DNA from 2 places in the Ectobacillus sp. JY-23 genome. Region 2 is predicted to be linked to the other one. Evidence: riboswitches for the same ligand, from Rfam matches in the RefSeq annotation. Region 2 holds a riboswitch; the other holds the start of a gene.
What was found. Region 2 has a riboswitch for thiamine pyrophosphate ahead of tenA (thiaminase II). Riboswitches for the same ligand answer to the same signal wherever they lie in the genome.
Positions count from the first base shown of each region.

Region 1: another riboswitch for thiamine pyrophosphate. It lies ahead of thiM (hydroxyethylthiazole kinase); the one in region 2 lies ahead of tenA (thiaminase II).

Region 1 covers NZ_CP095462.1:2,783,696-2,794,193, forward strand. Annotated here, with positions in the region: gene MUG87_RS14315 (methyl-accepting chemotaxis protein) at 1-553, shown strand, start outside; gene MUG87_RS14320 (sensor histidine kinase) at 1,042-2,256, shown strand; gene MUG87_RS14325 (D-2-hydroxyacid dehydrogenase) at 2,246-3,172, shown strand; gene MUG87_RS14330 (glutamine synthetase family protein) at 3,660-5,024, shown strand; TPP riboswitch at 5,234-5,343, shown strand; gene thiM (hydroxyethylthiazole kinase) at 5,401-6,210, shown strand; gene thiD (bifunctional hydroxymethylpyrimidine kinase/phosphomethylpyrimidine kinase) at 6,203-7,009, shown strand; gene thiE (thiamine phosphate synthase) at 7,006-7,662, shown strand; gene MUG87_RS14350 (aminopeptidase) at 7,867-9,099, shown strand; gene MUG87_RS14355 (cbb3-type cytochrome c oxidase subunit I) at 9,131-9,505, opposite strand; gene MUG87_RS14360 (coiled-coil domain-containing protein) at 9,689-10,498, shown strand, end outside.
Region 2 covers NZ_CP095462.1:3,193,735-3,204,232, forward strand. Annotated here, with positions in the region: tRNA gene MUG87_RS16140 (tRNA-Pro) at 1-54, shown strand, start outside; tRNA gene MUG87_RS16145 (tRNA-Ala) at 61-133, shown strand; tRNA gene MUG87_RS16150 (tRNA-Ser) at 137-229, shown strand; tRNA gene MUG87_RS16155 (tRNA-Met) at 271-347, shown strand; tRNA gene MUG87_RS16160 (tRNA-Asp) at 349-424, shown strand; tRNA gene MUG87_RS16165 (tRNA-Phe) at 432-504, shown strand; tRNA gene MUG87_RS16170 (tRNA-Thr) at 537-609, shown strand; tRNA gene MUG87_RS16175 (tRNA-Trp) at 616-689, shown strand; tRNA gene MUG87_RS16180 (tRNA-Ile) at 697-770, shown strand; tRNA gene MUG87_RS16185 (tRNA-Asn) at 783-857, shown strand; tRNA gene MUG87_RS16190 (tRNA-Glu) at 862-933, shown strand; gene MUG87_RS16195 (penicillin acylase family protein) at 1,296-3,701, shown strand; gene MUG87_RS16200 (DUF3965 domain-containing protein) at 3,806-4,927, shown strand; gene MUG87_RS16205 (hypothetical protein) at 4,963-5,298, opposite strand; gene MUG87_RS16210 (SH3 domain-containing protein) at 5,317-6,450, opposite strand; TPP riboswitch at 6,791-6,898, shown strand; TPP riboswitch at 6,949-7,048, shown strand; gene tenA (thiaminase II) at 7,111-7,797, shown strand; gene MUG87_RS16220 (ABC transporter ATP-binding protein) at 7,775-8,509, shown strand; gene MUG87_RS16225 (ABC transporter permease) at 8,506-9,249, shown strand; gene MUG87_RS16230 (ABC transporter substrate-binding protein) at 9,267-10,226, shown strand; gene tenI (thiazole tautomerase TenI) at 10,230-10,498, shown strand, end outside.

The DNA of each region.
Region 1 (10,498 bases), 410 kb from region 2:
GAATATCGTGGAGCTAGTAAGTACAATTGCAAGTCAGACAAATCTATTGGCGCTGAATGCCTCTATTGAAGCGGCAAGAGCGGGGGAGCATGGTAGAGGTTTTGCGGTTGTCGCAGAAGAAGTACGTAAGCTTGCTGACGAAAGTGCACACTCCGCACAAAGTATTTCTAGCTTGTTAAGCAGTATGCAAACCGAGGTGCAAATCGTTGTAGAGCGAATGAGTGCACAGGTAAAGACAGCGAATGATGAAGCGAAGCGCGGAGAAGCGACAGAATTACTTTTGAAAGACATGTCGGTATCTGTTACAGATGTTGCACAAGGTGTAGCGAAAATTAGTGAATATATGAAGCAACAAATTCAGCATATCCATGAAACTGGTGCGCAGGTGCGGGAAATTTCCGCAATTGCCGAGGAGTCAGCAGCTGGTGCTCAGCATGTTGCATATGCGACTGTACAACAAACAGAGCATATCGAACTAGTAGAAGGATTAACAAGAGAGCTACAGCAAAAAGCGGCTGATTTGAAAAAAACAATTGAGCAATTTCATGTATAAGCTCTCGCTTACGGCGAGAGTTTTTTTAATTTTTGTCTGTATCAAAGTTTTATATTGATTGTCGATAGAGATTTTTAACAGAATCTAATTTGTTAGTGATAAAAATTAAGTAGCTTTCTAATAGAAACCTATGAGAAATGGAAAAATACTTCGCTACATGCTGAACACAGTCTCGTTTTTTGCTTAAATCTAGGCTTGAAGTTCGTTGTTTATTTCCGTTACGGGGGGTGCTTTCTGCGGTTGGTCAGGGAGCATCCTCAGCGCTATGTGCCTGCGGGGTCTCTTTTTGATTTGCTTTTCCTGCAGGAGTCTCATCCTCTTCACTCCCATCAACAAGTTCCAATTAGCAATATTAGGCTTTAACACAACCTAAATCTAAAAAACATTTAAATTTCTGAAAATTATAACAAGTAAAGCTTTCCCGCATTTTCTGATATTCTATCTTTATGTAGAACTAACTATTTTTTACTTTTGGGGATGGGATTTCGGTGAAGGGATTTCGTGTAGAGAGTAAGGTGTATTGGCTATTAGTGGTTTGTATGATTGTGCTCATGCTCGGAGGTTTGTTGATGAACCAGACGGGTACACCGGAACACATTTTTTATACACATGCATTTTTCGTAATGGCGATTTGTGGTTTGTTGCTTATATATCCATATCGGCGAACGAGTGCAACAAAACTGGTCATTGGTTTCACAACAGTGGGTTACTTTTATGTTTTGTTTCTGGTGTATCCTGAAACACCTTTAAACATAATATTAATTGCATTTGCGCCGGGGATTGCCATTTTGTTTTTCCATAGACTTTTATTTTATACTCTTGCCAGTTTGAATATAGTATGTTCCCTACTTGTGTTTTGGTATATTGGAAGTGTTGATCTTGGACATAGGTACGGATACGTATACGATGATTTATCTGGTAATATGATTAGCTTTCTAGGTAGTCAGGTTATGCTTATGTTTATTTTTATATTAATGGAAAACCGTGTTAAGAAAATGGAGGGGTATTATCGTCGTCTACAACAAACGGAGCGTCTGCAAACGGTGGGGCAATTAGCAGCCGCTGTCGCGCATGAAATGCGAAATCCGATCACTGTTGTGAACGGTTTTTTACAATTACACCGTGAAGATATACGTATTCCAAATGATGTACACAATCATATGGAATTAATGCTGACAGAGTTGCATACGGCAGAGCGTGTATTGGATGATTTTCTAGCGCTTTCAAAACCAGAGGTAGGAGATGCGGAATGTGTAAATGTTCGTGAAGCGCTCTATGGTGTAACAGACCTACTGGCTTCCTATGCTTTAATTCATAATGTATCGTTTGCTATAGAAATGGAAGAACAGTTATCTATCCGGTGCAGTAAAGTAGAGTTAAAGCAATTATTGGTCAATATTTTGAAAAATGCAATTGAATCTATGCCTGAAGGCGGAGTAATACGGTTATCTGCCGATCGAAATACCAATGGGGTACGCATTCGTGTGGCAGATTCCGGTGTAGGGATGTCTGAGGAAGAACTAAAATTGCTGGGTACACCATTTTATTCGCTAAAAAGCCGAGGTACAGGCTTAGGACTTATGATTTGCTTTAACATTATAGAAAAGTATAGAGGTAGCATTTATTTTACAAGTAAACTCGATGTTGGTACCACGGTAACATTGCAGTTCCCTATAGAGAAAGGAGCGAAATATGAAGATTGAACGAATTGTAGTAACGGGTAGACTACGCGAGGTTATAAAGCAATATCTTAGCCAAGAATTGTATGAATATAAATTTATGGCAGAACAAGAAGTGAAAGAAGCAGACTTGTCTTGGGCTGATGCGTATGTTGGTTTCGCTCCTCCTCAGCATACAAGCCTTACAGGTGTAAAATGGGTACACAGCCTAGGTGCGGGTGTAGATTCCTTTTTATTTCAAAAGTCTTGGAATGAAGAAGTTTTACTTACCCGTACTATCTGTTCATTCGGTGAACGAATTGCACAGTATTGCTTGAGTTATATACTCAGTGATTTGCAAAAGCATGATGAGTTTCGAAATCAGCAACAGCAATATCAGTGGTTACCAGCTACACCCCTTTTATTACATACGCAAACAGTGATTGTGTATGGTACGGGGGAAATTGGGCGTGAACTTGCGAGGGTATTGTCATATTTAGGTGTAAAAGTCATCGGGCTCTCTAGGAGCGGACAAATGCAACCCTATTTTCATGAAGTATTGCCTATGCAGCGTGCGAGGGAAGTGTTGGGGAGAGCAAATTGGATTATTTCTACGCTTCCGTTAACAAATGAAACGGAAACAATGTTTGATATAAATTTCTTTCAGCAGCTTAAGAGTGCGGGCTTTATGAATGTGGGGCGAGGGAGAACCGTACATGAAGAATCGCTTGTAGAAGCCTTAATGAATGGGAATGTTCGAAAAGTCGTGCTGGATGTGTTTGAGCAAGAACCTCTTCCGCAAAACTCTCAGCTTTGGCACCATCCGAATGTTGTGGTAACACCTCATATCTCAGCTGTCACTACTCCACAGGAAGCGGCTCAGTGTTTTTTAAAGACGCTACGAGAAATTGAAGAAGGGAAATTACCTACAAATATAGTAGATCCACAAAAGGGATATTAACGTATAGCTACATATAGAAAAAAAGACCTTCTTTTTAGATGTATATAAGAACGTGCTAGAATATGTGGCAAGTAGCTTCTTGTGTATATCTCTTCTGTTGCTGCTTTATTTATATAGAACAACTCACACGACAGGCATCATGGCTTGTCGTTTTTTATGTAGGTTGTATTAAAGGTTGATTGATAACTAGCACTTATTGATTTGAGTAAAGGGGGTGAGACTCCTGAGGAAGCGAATCCTCGTAATGGAAATCAACAACGAATTTCGCTAGCGTTTGATGTAATCTTAATGAGTCAAGATACTAGTTGATTTTTGTTCGGAGTTAAGGGACTTTAGAAAGCGTTTTCAAAGATATATGAGTTTAATTTAATGAGAAAGACGAAAATTCCAGAAAAAATATTCAAAAAAATATTGAATTATGTGATGGACATAGCATATAATAAACACATGTTAGAAAATATGACACGGAAATGAGAGGAGATATAACATGAGTCAAGCAACTGCTTCTAAAGTTACAGAAGGTACACTTACATTAGAGAACATCAAAGAAATCATCAGTGAAAAAAGCGTAGAGTTACTGCACCTGCAGTTCGTTGATATTGAAGGTATTTTAAAGCACGTAACGGTAACGGCGGAGCAGTTGGAAGATGTGGTAGAAGGAAAAATGATGTTTGATGGTTCTTCTATCAAAGGCTTCTCTCCAATTAATAAATCAGATTTATATTTACAACCGGATTTAAACACATTCGCAGTTCTTCCTTGGACGGTAGAAGAAGGCTACGCAGAAGCTCGCTTCTTATGTAGTGTTGCAAATCCAGACGGAACACTTTTTGAAGGTGACACACGTAACGTTTTGAAAAATGTTGTAGAAAAAGTGGCGGATAAAGGTTATACGATTTCTGTAGGTCCTGAGCTTGAGTTCTTCTTATTCGAAGCTGACGAAAAAGGTACGCCTACTGCAGTTCTTCATGATAACGCAGGTTATTTCGAGCCATCTCCTAAAGATTTAGGTGAGCGCGTTCGTTTAGAAATCTACCGTGCGCTAAAAGCGATGGGCTTTACAATTGAAGCTTCTCACCATGAGGTAGCGGAAGGTCAGCACGAAATCAACTTTAAGTATGCTAGCGCTCTTGAAGCAGCTGATAAATCTACAACTTACAAATGGGTCGTAAAAACGATTGCAAAGAAATTCGGTTTGCATGCGACATTTATGCCAAAGCCTGTATTTGGTATTAACGGTTCTGGTATGCACGTAAACATGTCTTTCTTTAAAGATGGCGAAAATGCATTTTATGATGCAAATGATAAAGCACAATTGTCTCAAACTGCATATCAGTTCATTGCTGGTTTAATGGAAAATATTAAAAGCTTTACAGCGATCACAAATCCGCTTGTAAACTCTTATAAACGCCTTGTTCCTGGTTATGAAGCACCTTGCTATATTGCTTGGTCTGCATCCAACCGTTCTGCATTGATTCGTATTCCTGCAAAGCGCGGCGTTGCAACACGTGTTGAGCTTCGTTGCCCAGATCCATCTGCTAACCCTTACTTGGCATTTGCGGTAATCGCGGCAGCTGGTCTAAAAGGTATCGAACAAGGTCTAGAAGCACCAGCTCCTGTTGATGCAGATATCTTCCACATGTCTGAAGCTGAGCGCAAAGCTTACGGCATCGAAAACCTACCAGGTAGCCTAGAGGCATCTGTAGAAGCACTACAAGAAGGCACAATTGGCCGTGAAACACTTGGCGAGCACGTATACGGTGAGTACGTAGCGCTAAAAAAAGCGGAGTGGGACAGCTACAGAACAGCAGTTCACACTTGGGAGCTTGTAAACTATCAAGCGAAATTCTAATCAAATTTAAAAAAACCTCAATCTATGATTGAGGTTTTTTTCTATAAATCTTTAAAGCTATAAGAAAAGAGTTTTTTAAATACAGCGCGAGTAATCCGTAAGCTTCATCCGCAGCTACATATGGTCTGTTCTTTCTGCAACGGAAACATAGCCATTTCTTTTTTACTTGTTATTTCTGCTCTTTGGGAGTAGAATGTGTTTGAAAACAAAATAAACGTACCGGGAGCCTGAGAAGAGGGCTGAGAGTACGGCTACTTTGCCGTAGACCGTTTGAACCTGTTGGATAATGCCAGCGTAGGGAGAATGTTGCTTGAGAAATTCAAGGCACTTTGCATACGCGAAGTGTCTTTTTTATTTTGCTAAAGGAGTGAAGACCATGAAGGAAAGAGTAGGGAGTTTACTAGAGAAGGTACGTAATGAAAATCCGCTGATACATAATATTACAAATGTCGTAGTGACAAACTTTACGGCCAACGGTTTGTTGGCGTTAGGTGCGTCTCCTGTGATGGCATATGCACACGAGGAGGTGGCGGACATGGCACGCATTGCGGGTGCGCTTGTTTTAAACATGGGGACGCTAAATGCGGTAGAAGTAGAGGCGATGTTACTTGCTGGAAAAGCGGCTAACGAGCGCGGTGTTCCTGTTATTTTTGATCCAGTTGGTGCAGGGGCTACGCCGTATCGAACAGAAATAGCTCGTGCCATTGCTGGGACAGTGAAGCTGTCGGCCATTCGCGGTAATGCTGCTGAAATTGCCAATGTAATTGGAGAAGTGTGGGCAATTAAAGGAGTGGACAGCACCGGGGAAGGAAGTGTTGTAGCACTAGCACAAAAGGCTGCCAAGCGACTACAAACGGTTGTCATTGTAACGGGTAAGGAGGATGTAGTTGCTGATGGGCAAGGTGTATATATTATCCAAAACGGTCACCCCATTTTAACGAAGGTAACCGGCACTGGCTGCTTGTTAACATCGGTTATTGGTGCATTTGCCGCCGTAGAAACAGACGTTGCATTTGCCGCGGCCGCAGCGCTTGCCTGCTATGGTGTGGCGGCAGAGCTGGCATATGAGAAATCAGGAAATAAGCCGGGTAGCTTCCAAATAGAGTTGTTAAACGCTCTTGCTTCTGTTTCTCGTGCTCATATTGAGCAAAGAGCTCTCATAGAAGGGGTGGAAAGTCATGTATAAGGCATTAACAATTGCAGGATCAGACAGCGGCGGTGGTGCCGGCATTCAAGCAGATTTGAAAACGTTCCAGGAGCTTGATGTATTCGGTATGTCTGCCATTACGGCTGTAACGGCGCAAAATACACTTGGTGTGCAAGGTATGTATCCCATGTCAGTCGAAGCTGTTACGCAGCAAATTCAATCGATTGGCACTGATATGGGGGCAGATGCAATTAAAACGGGTATGTTATTTAGCGCAGAAATCATTCGCGCCGTTGCGGCAGGGATTAAACAATTTGGTTGGAAAAATGTTGTTGTGGACCCAGTTATGGTTGCCAAGGGCGGAGCGTCTTTGCTGCAGCAGGAGGCCGTGCAAGCTTTAAAAGAAGAGCTGCTGCCGCTTGCGACTGTAGTAACGCCGAACATACCAGAGACAGAGGCTTTAACAGACATGAAAATTGAAGCGATGGTAGACCGTCAGCGTGCGGCAAAGCTACTGCACAGCATGGGTGTAAGGTATGTTGTGATTAAAGGTGGTCATGATGTACAGGACGAAGCAACGGACCTTTTGTATGACGGTACTTCCTTTTTCTATTATACAAGCCCGAAGATTGCCACGAAAAATACACATGGAACAGGCTGTACCTTTGCGGCGGCGATTGCAGCGCAATTAGCAAAAGGACAATCTGTACAAGAAGCGGTGCAAGTAGCCAAAGCGTTCATTCAGGCGGCTATTACAGATGAGCTTCAAATTGGAGCAGGTCACGGCCCTACAAATCATTGGGCTTATCAAAAGGCGTTGAAGCAGGTGTTGATATGAGCAGGATTTCCGCAGAAAAGATGAGAGAGCTGCTGACGGTGTATTTTATCGCCGGCAGCAATAACTGCAAAGAAAACCTAGAAACCGTTGTGGAACAAGCTATTCAAGGTGGCATTACATTATTTCAGTTTCGGGAAAAAGGAAACGATGCGCTGCACGGCGAACAAAGATATGCATTAGCACAAAGAGTGCAGCGGATTTGTCAGGAGAACGGGGTGCCATTCATCGTAAATGATGATATTGAGCTGGCCCTTTCCTTAGATGCGGATGGTGTTCATATCGGACAGGAGGATGAAGCAGCTTCTCTTGTGAGGGAAAGAATCGGCAATCGTATCTTAGGTGTATCGGTGCATAGTGTAGAGGAGGCAAAGCAAGCCATTCGAGATGGTGCCGATTACCTCGGCATTGGCCCTATCTTTCCAACGAGCTCAAAGGCAGACGCCAAGCGTGTACAAGGAACTGCGGTGCTTGAAGAGATTAGAAAACAACACATTGATATCCCAATTGTTGGCATCGGCGGCATCAATGTGAAAAATGCAAAGCAGGTAATTCGCGGAGGTGCAGATGGCATCTCAGTTATCTCTGCGATAAGTCAATCCCCATCAATCGTAGAGCGTGTAACAGAACTACGCATCGCTGTAATAAGACCATGAGAACAACGTAAGACCTAGCTGCACCAGAGCCATTCGTTCTTCCTGCTTAAAAAACGTTTTTGTAGTTTCTATCTATTAGATTTTTCTGTATACTTTAATGAGAGATACTGCTGTATGAGGACTGACCTAGTGTTTAGTCTTTATGCACCTTACCTTATGGGTAAGGAGACGTAAACAGCATGATACATATAGGAGGGTTTGAGAATGGCACAATTTGAAGAAAAATTAGAGAAGTATGCCGAGCTCGCTGTTCGTGTTGGTGTGAATTTGCAGGAAGGGCAAACGCTAATTATTAATGCACAGATTGAAACAGCGCCATTTGTGCGTCTGGTTGCAAAAAAGGCATATGAGGCAGGCGCAAAAAATGTTCATGTGGAGTGGAATGATGATGAACTAACAAGAACGAAATACGAAAGCGCGCCTGATGAAGCGTTTACAGAATATCCGCTTTGGAAAGCGAAGGGCTTAGAAGAAATGGCAGAGAGCGGCGCGTGTGTGCTTTCTATCTATGCACCAAATCCAGATCTACTAAAAGGCATCGACTCGCAGCGTATTTCTAATGCAAATAAAGCAGCGGGCTTAGCTTTGAAAAAATACCGTAGCTACATGATGACGGACAAAATGCGTTGGTCTATTATCACAGTTCCAACAACAGCGTCCGTTGCAAAAATCTTCCCGGATGTTTCTTTAGAGGAAGGAACAGAAAAGTTATGGGAAGCGATTTTCCATATTAACCGTATTAACGCAGAAGATCCAATTGCTGCATGGCATACACATAATGAAACATTAAAGCAAAAAGTAACATATTTAAATGACAAGCAATATGCAAAAATCGTATATGAGGCACCGGGTACAAACTTAACAGTAGAACTACCTGAAAATCATTTATGGCAGGGCGGCGGTTCTGTGAGCGCGGATGGTGTGGTATTCAATCCAAATATGCCAACAGAAGAAGTATACACAATGCCGCATCGCAATGGTGTGAATGGTGTTGTGCAAAGCACGAAGCCGCTTAACTACGCTGGCAACCTAATCGACAACTTTACACTAACGTTTGAGAACGGAAAGGTTGTTGATTACACAGCCGAAGTAGGATATGACACGTTAAAGCTATTGCTTGAAACAGACGAAGGTGCACGTCATCTAGGTGAAATTGCATTGGTGCCTCATAAATCACCAATCTCTGACTCAGGGTTAATCTTCTACAATACGCTGTATGATGAAAATGCATCCAATCACTTGGCGCTTGGAGAAGCATATCCAGTTAACCTAGAAAACGGTACATCAATGACAGAAGAAGAACTACAAGAGCGCGGCGCAAACAAAAGTCTTGTACATGAAGACTTCATGATTGGTTCTGCAGAAATGAATATTGACGGTATCACAAAGGACGGTAAACGCGAGCCAATCTTCCGCAATGGAAACTGGGCGTTTTAATGAAAAGAGGCGACCTCAAGTCGCCTCTTTTTTAATCTTCACCCAACTTGACATGCAGAAACACGTTAACCATAAAGATAATGATAGCTAATGTCATCGCTGTACCACCAACCGCGACAAAGGGACCTGCAGCTTCTTTGCCTTTTACGACAAAAGCAAGTGCAAGCATCATAATAGGGAGTGAAATGTTATGTAGCCAGAAATGGATCTTACCAAGCCTTGTAGCTGCTGCATCTGGGAAGATATGATAAAGGATACCGGCAACTGCCATAGCGGCCCAACCTAGTAAGTTAATGTGTACATGCACAGGTGTCAGTATGTAAGAGTGTGCAATAGACATATACATTCCCAAAACAACCCCAACGACTAAATAGATTGCTGAAATCTTAATAAAGTGAACGCCCATTTAACTACCTGCTCTTTTTAAAAAGTACTATTAAATTTTATTTCTATATATATGAAACTAACATTTTTTGTATTCCTTTCATCCTAAAAATCTTTCTTTCAGAAATTCATGTATAATAGTAATTATTAAAAATATTTTAATAATTTTAATAACTTATTAAAAACGTAAAGAAGGTATGATTTCATGGAGAAGGAACTGTGGAAATGGGTTTTTCAAGAAATGGATGAAGAGAAGTTTTATCAAATTATGAAAAAAACAGGCATCACTGTCAATGGCTTTCGAAAAGTAGATCGTGAAATGCTTCGAAGACTGCGAATGAAAGTAATTGGTGATTTATTAAAGCCGCGACTATTGGCGCGTGTACAAAGTGTGTTAGGAGACATGAATTTACCGCATGCTTGGCCTAAGACAAAACAAGAATTACTACACGAGATGAAGGATTATAAAAGAGGCGCTGAGATTTTAGCAGGATTATTGCTTTCAGAAGAAGAAGAGCAACTACAAATGGCAGCACAATTATATCAAAGCTTGCAAGCACCTGTTGTTTCGCAAGAAATAGAAAATCCTATTCTGCCGTTACAAAACATCATTCGAAATTTAGAGGAAAAAATCAAAAAGCAGGATGGCAAAGTAAAAGAGCTATCAAAGAACTTACTGCAAGCGGAACAAGCATTAAAGCACAAAGAAACGGAAGTAAAGAAAGCAGAAGTTGAAATACAAGAATTAAAGAAACGAATACAAGAAGAGAAAGAGAGAAATCTTGCATATGCACATGAGCAAAAACTACATGAACAGGAAACATCAAAGTTACGTAAGGAGTTGCGTAGGGTCATGACAGAAAGCAATAAACAGCAAATAGAGATGGAAACATTACGTGCTCCGCAAACCTTTTTAATATCACCGGAGCCGCAAAAAACGATTGCTGTGCTTGGAGATCTCGCAGAACTTGCTACAGATAAAGCAGAAGTATTTCTTTCAAATGAGGCAATTCAA
Region 2 (10,498 bases):
TAGAGCACCTGGTTTGGGACCAGGGGGTCGCAGGTTCAAATCCTGTCTTCCCGATTTCATGGGGCCTTAGCTCAGCTGGGAGAGCGCCTGCCTTGCACGCAGGAGGTCAGCGGTTCGATCCCGCTAGGCTCCATACGGAGGAATACCCAAGTCCGGCTGAAGGGATCGGTCTTGAAAACCGACAGGCGGTGAGAGCCGCGCGGGGGTTCGAATCCCTCTTCCTCCGCCATTTATTTTATATGAATGGTAAATTAAATAATTCATGATTGTCGCGGGGTGGAGCAGTCCGGTAGCTCGTCGGGCTCATAACCCGAAGGTCGCAGGTTCAAATCCTGTCCCCGCAACCAAGGTCCCGTGGTGTAGCGGTTAACATGCCTGCCTGTCACGCAGGAGATCGCCGGTTCGATCCCGGTCGGGACCGCCATTTTTATGGCTCGGTAGCTCAGTCGGTAGAGCAGAGGACTGAAAATCCTCGTGTCGGCGGTTCGATTCCGTCCCGAGCCACTTCTTAATTTACATATCACTTTTCTTTATAAGCCGGCTTAGCTCAATTGGCAGAGCAACTGACTTGTAATCAGTAGGTTGGGGGTTCAAGTCCTCTAGCCGGCATCGATTAGGGGTATAGTTTAAAGGTAGAACAGAGGTCTCCAAAACCTCCGGTGTGGGTTCGATTCCTACTACCCCTGCCAAACACGTGGGCCTATAGCTCAGCTGGTTAGAGCGCACGCCTGATAAGCGTGAGGTCGATGGTTCGAGTCCATTTAGGCCCATTAGTGATATATTCCGCAATAGCTCAGCGGTAGAGCAATCGGCTGTTAACCGATAGGTCGTAGGTTCGAATCCTACTTGCGGAGCCATTAAGGCCCGTTGGTCAAGTGGTTAAGACACCGCCCTTTCACGGCGGTAACACGGGTTCGAATCCCGTACGGGTCATACCAAAAGCCAGTGCATTCGCACTGGTTTTTTTTGTATATTTTTATTTAGGCTCTGTGAAAGTTCGTTGCTGATTTCCGTTATGGAGGTTTGTTCGCTTTCCGCGGGCAGTCAGGGAGTCGACTCGGCGCTATTCGCCTGCAACGTCTCTCCTTTACTCACTTTTCCCACATGTGTTCCATCCGCCTCACTCCCATCAACAAGTGCCAATTAGCAACGTCAGGTTTTAATATAGTCTTTATTTTTAACTTATACCTAGTAAAGAAAGTTTCTTATGTGTGTCAGATATAAAATAACTCTTTTTATGTAATGAAGGAAGAATGTTATATACAGCGAAATTTCATATATAAGGGGGGAATTGAATGGAACAACTATTAGTGGAAAAGCGGGTGAAGACGCGAAGGTGGAAAAGACTCTTAGCTATCACATTAGTCTTTCTCATCTCTATTGCAGGTGTTGCTTATACAGCAGGTACATTGTATATAAAACGAAGTCTTCCACAAGTTTCTGGTGTAATTGCCATAGATGGACTTCAAGGGCAAGTGAGAATTATAAGAGATGCAACTGGTGTACCACATATTAAAGCAAATAGTTTACAAGACTTATATATGGCTCAGGGATACATTACTGCACAAGATCGTTTATTTCAAATGGATTTAAGTCGCAGACAAGCATCTGGGCGACTAAGCGAAGTTATTGGTGAAGCAACTATAGAGAGAGATAAGTTTTTTCGTACATTTGGTTTAAGAAGAGCAGCGGAATTATCATACGATTCTTATTCTAAAGAAGCAAAAGATGTATTAAAGTGGTATGCTAACGGTGTAAATGCATTTATTATGGGGGCTAAAAAGAAAAATAGACTTCCAATCGAATTCACGTTGCTTAGGTATGAGCCTGAACTTTGGACACCTATTGACTCCTTGGCGATTGGTAAATACATGGCATTTGATTTAGGTGGACATTGGCAAGGGCAAGCTTTTCGATATCACCTTTTGAAAACTGTATCAACAGAAAAGGCATTAGAGTTATTCCCTGCATATCCAGACGATGCACCGGCAATCATCTCAGCTATTGAAGAAACCTCCTTGGATATATCCAATCGCTTTGTTCAGGCAGTAATTCCTAACCCTTTTAATGGTAGTAATAATTGGGTTGTAAGCGGATCTAAAACTAAGTCTGGCAAACCAATGCTTGCGGATGATCCTCACCTTTCTTTAGGAACACCTGCTATCTGGTACCAAACAAAACTGAGTGGACCAGGTGTGAATGTAAGCGGCGTTATATTCGCTGGCATTCCCGGTATTATTCTCGGGCATAACGATTTTATTGCTTGGGGCGTTACCAATGTTGGACCAGATGTACAGGATCTTTATATGGAAAAAAGAAACCCTGTCAATGACAAGGAATTTTTATTTAATAATGTATGGGAGCCAGCAAAGGTTATAAAAGAACCGATTGCAGTAAAAGGAAAAGAACCAATTGCTTTTGAAGTATTAGAAACACGACATGGTCCCATTATTTCTGACTTTGCACACGATCAGGATAAAGAAACGGCATTGGCATTAAAATGGACAGCTCTTGAACCTTCTACAGAGCTGGAAGCTGTTTTGCGTATGAATGTTGCAAAAGATTGGGAGAGTTTTAAAGATGCGCTTACTTATTTTCATACACCGGCGCAGAATTTTGTGTTTGCATCAAAAGATGGAACGATTGCATATCGAGCAAATGGTAAAATTCCTATTCGAAAGCAAGGGGATGGTTCACTACCTGTTCCTGGGTGGACGGATGAATACGAATGGACTGGATTTATCCCTTGGGATGATCTACCTACTATAGTCAATCCCACAGAAGGATTTATCGCTACAGCTAACAACAAAGTGATTCATCAATATTCCTATCATATTACTAATTCATGGGCACAGCCGTACCGAGAAATGCGAATTAAGGAAGTTTTATATGAGAAAAACAATATAACCCCGCAGGATATGATGGAGCTACAAATGGATCAGATAAACTTGCAAGCACGTGAATTTGTTCCGGTATTTTTATCAAAACTAGAGGGAATACAATTGAGTGAGAAGCAACGTGAGGCGTTAGCTGTATTAAAGAAATGGAATTATAAAGATGACCGTAATTTGTCTGCCCCGCTTATCTTTAACTTATGGATGAAGGAAATTAGTGTAGTGCTGTTTGAAAAAGATATATCAAGTAATGTAATAAAGCTATTTGAAGATAAGGCGCAAGTGACAGATACATTAATTCGTAAAGCTGCAGCAGGTGAGCGAAGTTTATGGATTGAAGAAATGGGTGGTTTACAAGAGGTGCTATCTACTTCCTTACAAAGAACACTTACAAAAATTGAAAAACAGCAAGGGAAGAATATGAAAAATTGGACGTGGGGCACATTTCACCGTGTGGCGTTCTCACATCCGTTAAGTAGTGTAGGACCGCTGTCTTACATTTTCAATTCGCAATCTCCTATACCTTTAAGTGGTAGCCGTGTAACTGTGCAAGCAGCTGGTTGGGATGAAGAGACGGGTATTGTCAACCATGGCGCCCCATGGAGGTTTGTAATAGATACGTCTAATATGGATAAAGGGTATCATATTGTAGGACCAGGTCAGTCAGGTCATGTAAAAAGTGAATGGTATCAAAATCAATTAGAAAATTGGGTAAATGGTGTGTATCATGTAACTACTCTGAAGCAGCCGTCCGGAAAAGAGCTCACACTAGTCCCGATAATAAAAAAGCAAATGAATAAGAATTAATATTTGCATAGAAACTGTATGAAAACAGCGCTATTCGCGTTGTTTTTTTGTTTTTTTATTTATTCAATATATTAAGCTGTTATAATATGAGTAAGGGGGGACACATGTTGCCAAATTGGAGTTTAGTTACTGAACGATTTGCTCATCCACAAAATTTTACAGAATTACTCTCTCTGCTCATGCCACAAGAAGTGGACGAAAATGGAGAGAAAAGTAAAGTTATATTATGGAAGAAAAAAGAATTTTATAAACAGAATCACATAAGGTCATTAATTTCGTATGCACTACAAATGATAGAACAGCTACCAAGATTTCATAAGGATGAAATTCCTGTGATATTACGAGTTGTACGCTTATATCAGGAAATTGAAGAGTATGAAGCAGGCTATGAACTGATGAAGAGTCAAGGTTTAGAGCGTTTTGTATATACGGCGTTAACGCATAGCTCATGGGATATTGTAACAGAGTTGGCAGCTTGGAATTATCTCGTTTTAAAATCAAAATCAGTAGGTTTACAAGATCCAGATTATGATATATGGGGACGTATAAAATATAAATTTAGTAGTTGGAAAAACTACGAACCCTTTTTTTCTGCTAAAGAGGTTATTATGTTTGTGTTATTGTTTATACCTAGAGAAAAGAAAGCATTAAATGAGCATATCATGGAAGCTGCTTGGATTTGTAATCATTATATAGATTGTGTTGCTAGTCATAGATTGTTTTCTTTCTATGAAGCACGCATTAAGCAATGGCAAAAATATGGTGTAGATCATAGAGCTGTTACCTGTCACCGTATAATTCTGGCACAATTATCAGATATATTTTCAATAGCTGACTATGATTCTCCGTTTGAGTTTGTAAGCGAATGTCGTGAACTTATGTTATATGCAGACTATGAATTTTTATGTAATTATCGTGATATAGTCGCTACTTTCCTATCTTATATTCCTTTCTTTAACTTAATGCAAGTTCCAAGGCAAGTTACATACTTTGAACAATTACTTACAATTTGCAGGGCGGATGAGAAGAAAGAAGAATTTATGAGATACTTTGTTTTTTCACAGTTTGCTCATAATTTCCTTTCATTTATAGCACCATTCATCAGAAATAAATGTTATGGAACCATTCATGATATGTTGTTCTATTGGTGTACGGAGGAAGAGCGTTTGCGATTAGAAAAAAGTTATAATTTACAAAAGTTATACGAGATGTACGCATGTGGCTAATTATAAATAAAAAACGCCGAATTGTTCGGCGTTTTTTATTTTACGTATATTTCTTCCTGATCGTTGTCAAAGGTATCTTTATACTTAGATATAACTACGATGGTCATCCAAAAGAATAAAGGTAAGAAAGAAATAAGCTGTAACCCATTTCCATATATACTTGTAGATAGGAAAATAAGAAAAAAGATAATATGGTAGAAGGTTGCGACAGGTTTTTTTAATGTTCGATTTACTAATTCAAGCAGTACTTCACATAGAGCGAAAGCAATAAATGCGCTTAAAAACCATAGATTGGCGTGTAGAACAAATATGCAGCAAAGTAATCCGAATAAAGCAAGTGCTTCTGTGATGTTAATAAGACTTCGATTCATGATGCTATCTCCTGAAAGTTATCGTTGTATATAAGGTAGCGGATCAATGGCATTTGTTTTAGAAATGTTCCATTCTCCCTTATGTAATTCAAAGTGAAGGTGTTGTCCGAAAGAATTTCCGGTGTTCCCCATATAACCTAGTATTTGGCCGGATTTTACAGTGTCTCCCTCTTTTACAGATCGACTTTTTAAGTGAGCATATACAGTGGTATATAACTGACCGTTGATTGTATGTTTTACAAACACTACATTTCCGTAGCTGGAAGAATAATAAGATCGACTCACTTTTCCATCGGCAGCTGCAAAAATTTGTACATTTCCTGAGGCTGCTAAATCTACGCCGTAATGCATGCTGCCCCAACGCATACCAAATTTAGAAGATACATAGCCTGCTGATGCCGGGAAAATAAAAGCACTTGTCTGTATTGCTGAAGAACCAGCAGGTTGTACATAATTTTTTGATACAAATCCAACCGCGTTACCATAGGTAATTTTATACCAACCATTTACTTCTCCGACGACGGTAACCTTCTGAGCGTTTCCTAATACGCTTTGAATTGCATAGGACGTTCCTGGGCCAGTGCGGACTCTTAGCCCTGACACTGTTACATAGTAAGGTGAAGGAGTGATGGCTTTTACTTCTCCAGGGTCAGTAATGCCTTTGACTTCTGAACCGGATACGACAGATAGAAACTCTTTTTTAACATAAGCCGTTTGGGTGTTGTACGAGATTTTATACCAGCCATTTTCTTCTGATAGAACTTCTACTAATTTTCCGTTTATGAGAGAACCGATAATAGAAGCGCCAGTACTTGGACCTGTGCGAACATTTAAAGAAGTTGCGTTCACCATATATTGATTCGACTTTGAAGGCACAGCTGTATTTTGTAAAGTGATATAAGATTTATGTACAAAAGCGGTCCTGTTGTTATGAACAATTTGATACCAATTCCCTTGCTCCCCTGTAATAGAAACAGAACTATTACGAGGTAGTGAGCCTAGGATGGTGGAGCTTGTTGAAGGTTGACTTCTGACATTTAAAGACATTGCCTGAACAATTCCTGTTTTTGTGGTGCTTGCTTCAGCTGAATCCGCAATAAAAGGGATACTTGCTAATGCTACAGCTGAAAAAGCTATTGCTTTTGCATTCATATTTCTCTGCCCCCTACGTAAGTTTGCATAAACTAAATGATGTAACATATATTATTAAAGTGTAAACTTTGAATATTTTGTTATATAAAAATATCATAACGTATTATTACGTTTTTTCAAGATAAATATGGAAATTTTAAATAAAAATCCAAAAATGAAGACTTTAAAAGTAAAAATGTTCTTAAAAACGATTATTTTTTCTTTATAAAGAATGATGTAGTTAAGTGAATATACAACGCTATTTGTCTATAGTTACAGAGAATATTGTGAAATCTTATATATAGAATTTTTAGTTTTGTTTGCACTTCTCTATAAGCAGTGCTATACTGTTGTTAATTTCATAAGATGCTAGGGGAGCTGGTGATGCCGGCTGAGAGTCCGACCGTAAGTCGATGACCCTTGACCTGATCTGGATAATACCAGCGTAGGAAAGCGACGGCCTTATTATTAAAAGCCCAACCTTTGTGCGCGAAGGTTGGGCTTTTCTTATGAACTCATATGTATCACTAGGGGTGCGATTTTGCTGAGAGAGGTTATACCTTAACCCTTATTACTTGATCCGGGTAATGCCGGCGAAGGGAAGTGGCTTAGAGCGATTAACATCGTTTCTTTTTGCCGCTTGTATAAAGCGGCTTTTATTTTTATAGAGGAGGAATGAAGATGAGTTTTTGTAAACAGGTATTTCAGCAAGCGGAGGAGATTTGGGAGCGAAGTCATAATCATCCGTTTGTTACAGGTATTGGTGACGGTACATTGCCGATAGAGACATTTCAATATTACTTAGTGCAAGATTATTTGTATTTATTGGACTATGCCAAAGTATATGCGCTAGGTGTTGTGAAGGCCCAGAATCCTCGTATAATGGAACAGTTTGCAAAGCAAATGGATGGTATTTTAAATGGTGAAATGAGTTTACATAAACAGTATGCAAAACGCTTAGGAGTTTCTATAGAAGAGATGGAACGCGCCAAGCCTTCAGCTATGAATCTTGCTTACACTAATTATATGTTGTCAGTTTCGCAGAGTGGAACCTTAGCCGAGCTAACAGCTGCTCTGCTACCGTGTATGTGGAGTTATTGGGAGATTGGTAAACGCTTAAATACCATTCCAGGTGCGGCTGATCATGTGTTCTATGGTGAATGGATCCGCAGTTATAGCTCTGTAGAATATGGTGAGATGTGCATTTGGATGATGGAATTGCTAGATCAGCTTGCTGACGGAAAATCAGTGACCGAATTGGCACGTTTAGAGGAAATCTTTTTAAATACAAGTCGCTTTGAATATCTATTTTGGGATATGGCGTATCGCAAGGAGATGTGGGAGCTTGAACGAAGTATTGGCGTTTAATCGTGTTTCCTTTTCATATGAGGAAGAGAAGCCTATCTTACAAGATTATAGCTTTACGGTGAAGCAAGGGGAATTCGTTAGTATCATTGGTCCAAGTGGCTGTGGGAAAAGTACAATTTTTCGTTTGTTAACAGGTCTTGAAAAGCAGTATAGAGGAACAATTCAGTTAATGGAAAAGGTCGGTTATATGCCACAGCGGGATTTGTTATTTCCTTGGCGGACGGTAGTAGAAAATGCTTCCCTTGCTTTGGAGTGCACCGGGGTCAAACCAAAGAAAGCCAAGGAAAATGCAATTCGGTACCTAGAGCTGTTTGGGCTCGCTGATTACTGTAATAAGTATCCAAAGGATTTATCAGGAGGGATGCGACAACGAGTGTCTTTTGTTAGAACCTTTTTAACAGGTGCGCCGGTTCTGTTGCTTGATGAGCCTTTTAGTGCTTTAGATGCAATTACCAAGAGGAAGATGCAAGAATGGTTATATACACAGTGTGTTAATTGGAAGAAAACCGTTTTATTCATTACTCATGACGTAGAAGAGGCCTTATTTTTATCGGATAGGATTGTGGTTATGACAGAGCGAGGGGCAGGAATTACAAATGAGTTTATTGTACCATTGCCGAGGCAAAGAATGCGTGAAGACTTACAAAGGTCAGAGGTATTGAGACTCAAATATGAGATATTTCAAATGCTTGATCAGAGGGTAGTGCTATGAAACAATATCTTCCTTCTATAGGGACCGTTTTTTTACTGTGTATATGCTGGGAGGTCGGCGCGCGTATTGTTGATGCGATGTATATTCTTCCTTCGCCCTCTGCGATTGTTTTGAAAATATGGGGGTTACGAACTATATTGTTTCAGGTTCATTTAATAGCTACCTTTCAAGTTGTTGTAATTGGTCTGGTTATCTCACTTGCTCTTGGTATGCTTACCGCTTCTCTGATGGCTATGTATCCGATTGTAGAGCGTGTGTTTTATCCGCTTTTGATTGCTTCGCAGACAATACCGATTACTGCACTGGCACCTTTGTTTGTGCTGTGGTTCGGTTATTCTATTTGGAGCAAGGTTGTTGTGACAGTATTAATTGCGTTTTTTCCGATTGCCGTCAATACGTACGATGGATTTCGTGCGGTGCAAACAGATTGGAAAGAGCTATTGACTACCTTTGGGGCATCGAGACGTCATTTGTTTATAAAGCTATATATTCCATCGGCGCTTCCGTATTTGTTTTCCGGATTGAAGGTAGCTGCGCCGCTTAGTGTCATCGGTGCAGCTATTGGCGAGTGGCTCGGAGCTGAAGCAGGACTGGGCTACTTTAGCAAACGGATGATGACGCAGCTAGATGGAGCTGGTGTGTTTGCACCTATTGTCTTGTTATCAGTATTGGCAGTTGGCATGGTTGTATGTATTGCAATCATTGAAAAGAAATTTGTTAGCTGGGGGAAACACTCGTGAGAAAATTTTTGTTATTTATGCTTGGGATCATTTTAATCGTTGTATCAGTTGGGTGTAGCACAGAGAAGAAAAAGCATGTAACTATTATGCTAGATTGGTATCCAAATGCGGTGCACAGCTACTTATACGCAGCAATAGAAAAGGGGTATTTTGCAAAGGAAAACATTGAGGTAGATATTAAATATCCTGCCAATCCTACAGACCCGCTTACATTAGCGGCAGCAGGCAAGGTAACAATTGGACTATATTATCAGCCTGATGTTGTCATTGCAAAAGCAAACGAGGGTATACCAATCACATCAATTGGTGCAGTTGTGCGTTCTCCTCTTAACCATATTGTTTCCTTAGAAAAAGCAGGTATTCGTTCACCAAAAGACCTTGAAGGAAAAACAGTAGGATATTCCGGAACCCCCCTTAGTGAAGCGTATTTAAGAACTATGGTGAAGGAAGATGGCGGTAATCCGGATAAAGTAAAGCTTGTTGATGTAGGGTTTGATTTAGTGCCCGCTTTAATTACAAACAAAACGGATGCAGTCACAGGAGCTTATATTAATCATGAAGTACCTGTATTGCGGCATGAAGGGTATAAGCCAACTTATTTAAGCCCCGCTGAATACGGTGTTCCCAATTACTACGAACTGGTAATGGTAACGGGTGATAAGACATTAAAAAAGGATCGTAAATTAGTAGAAGCATTTTTACGTGGTGCAGAGCGTGGCTATCAATTTATGCGAGAGAATCCAAACGAGGCTTTGCAAATTCTTTTGAAAAACCAAGAGAAAGAAAATTTTCCTTTAATTAAAGAAGTAGAGCAAGAAAGCATGGATATCCTACTTGGAAAGATGGAGGCTGAAGGAGAGCCGTTTTTATCGCAAACAGCAGCAGCATGGCAGCAACAAAATGAATGGTTGAAAGAAAAAGGCCTGGCCAAGAAAGTATTACCAGCTGAAACGTTTTTTGAAAATGTATTGAAATAGGTTATGAGTATGAGAGAACTACATGTTATTTCAAATGGGATGTCAATGGAAAGGCTAATCAAACATGCTATGGAGATGCAAGCGTATATTGATTATTTACATATACGAGAGCGTGATAAAGATGCACGGACAATTTATCAAGGTGTGGAGGCACTAAAAAAAGCTGGCTTTCCTGTGTCCAAGATTGTTGTAAATGACAGGATAGATGTGGCTTTGTTAACAGGTGTTACGCGGGTGCAACTAGGTGAAACAGGTCTTCCTGTTCAGCAGAT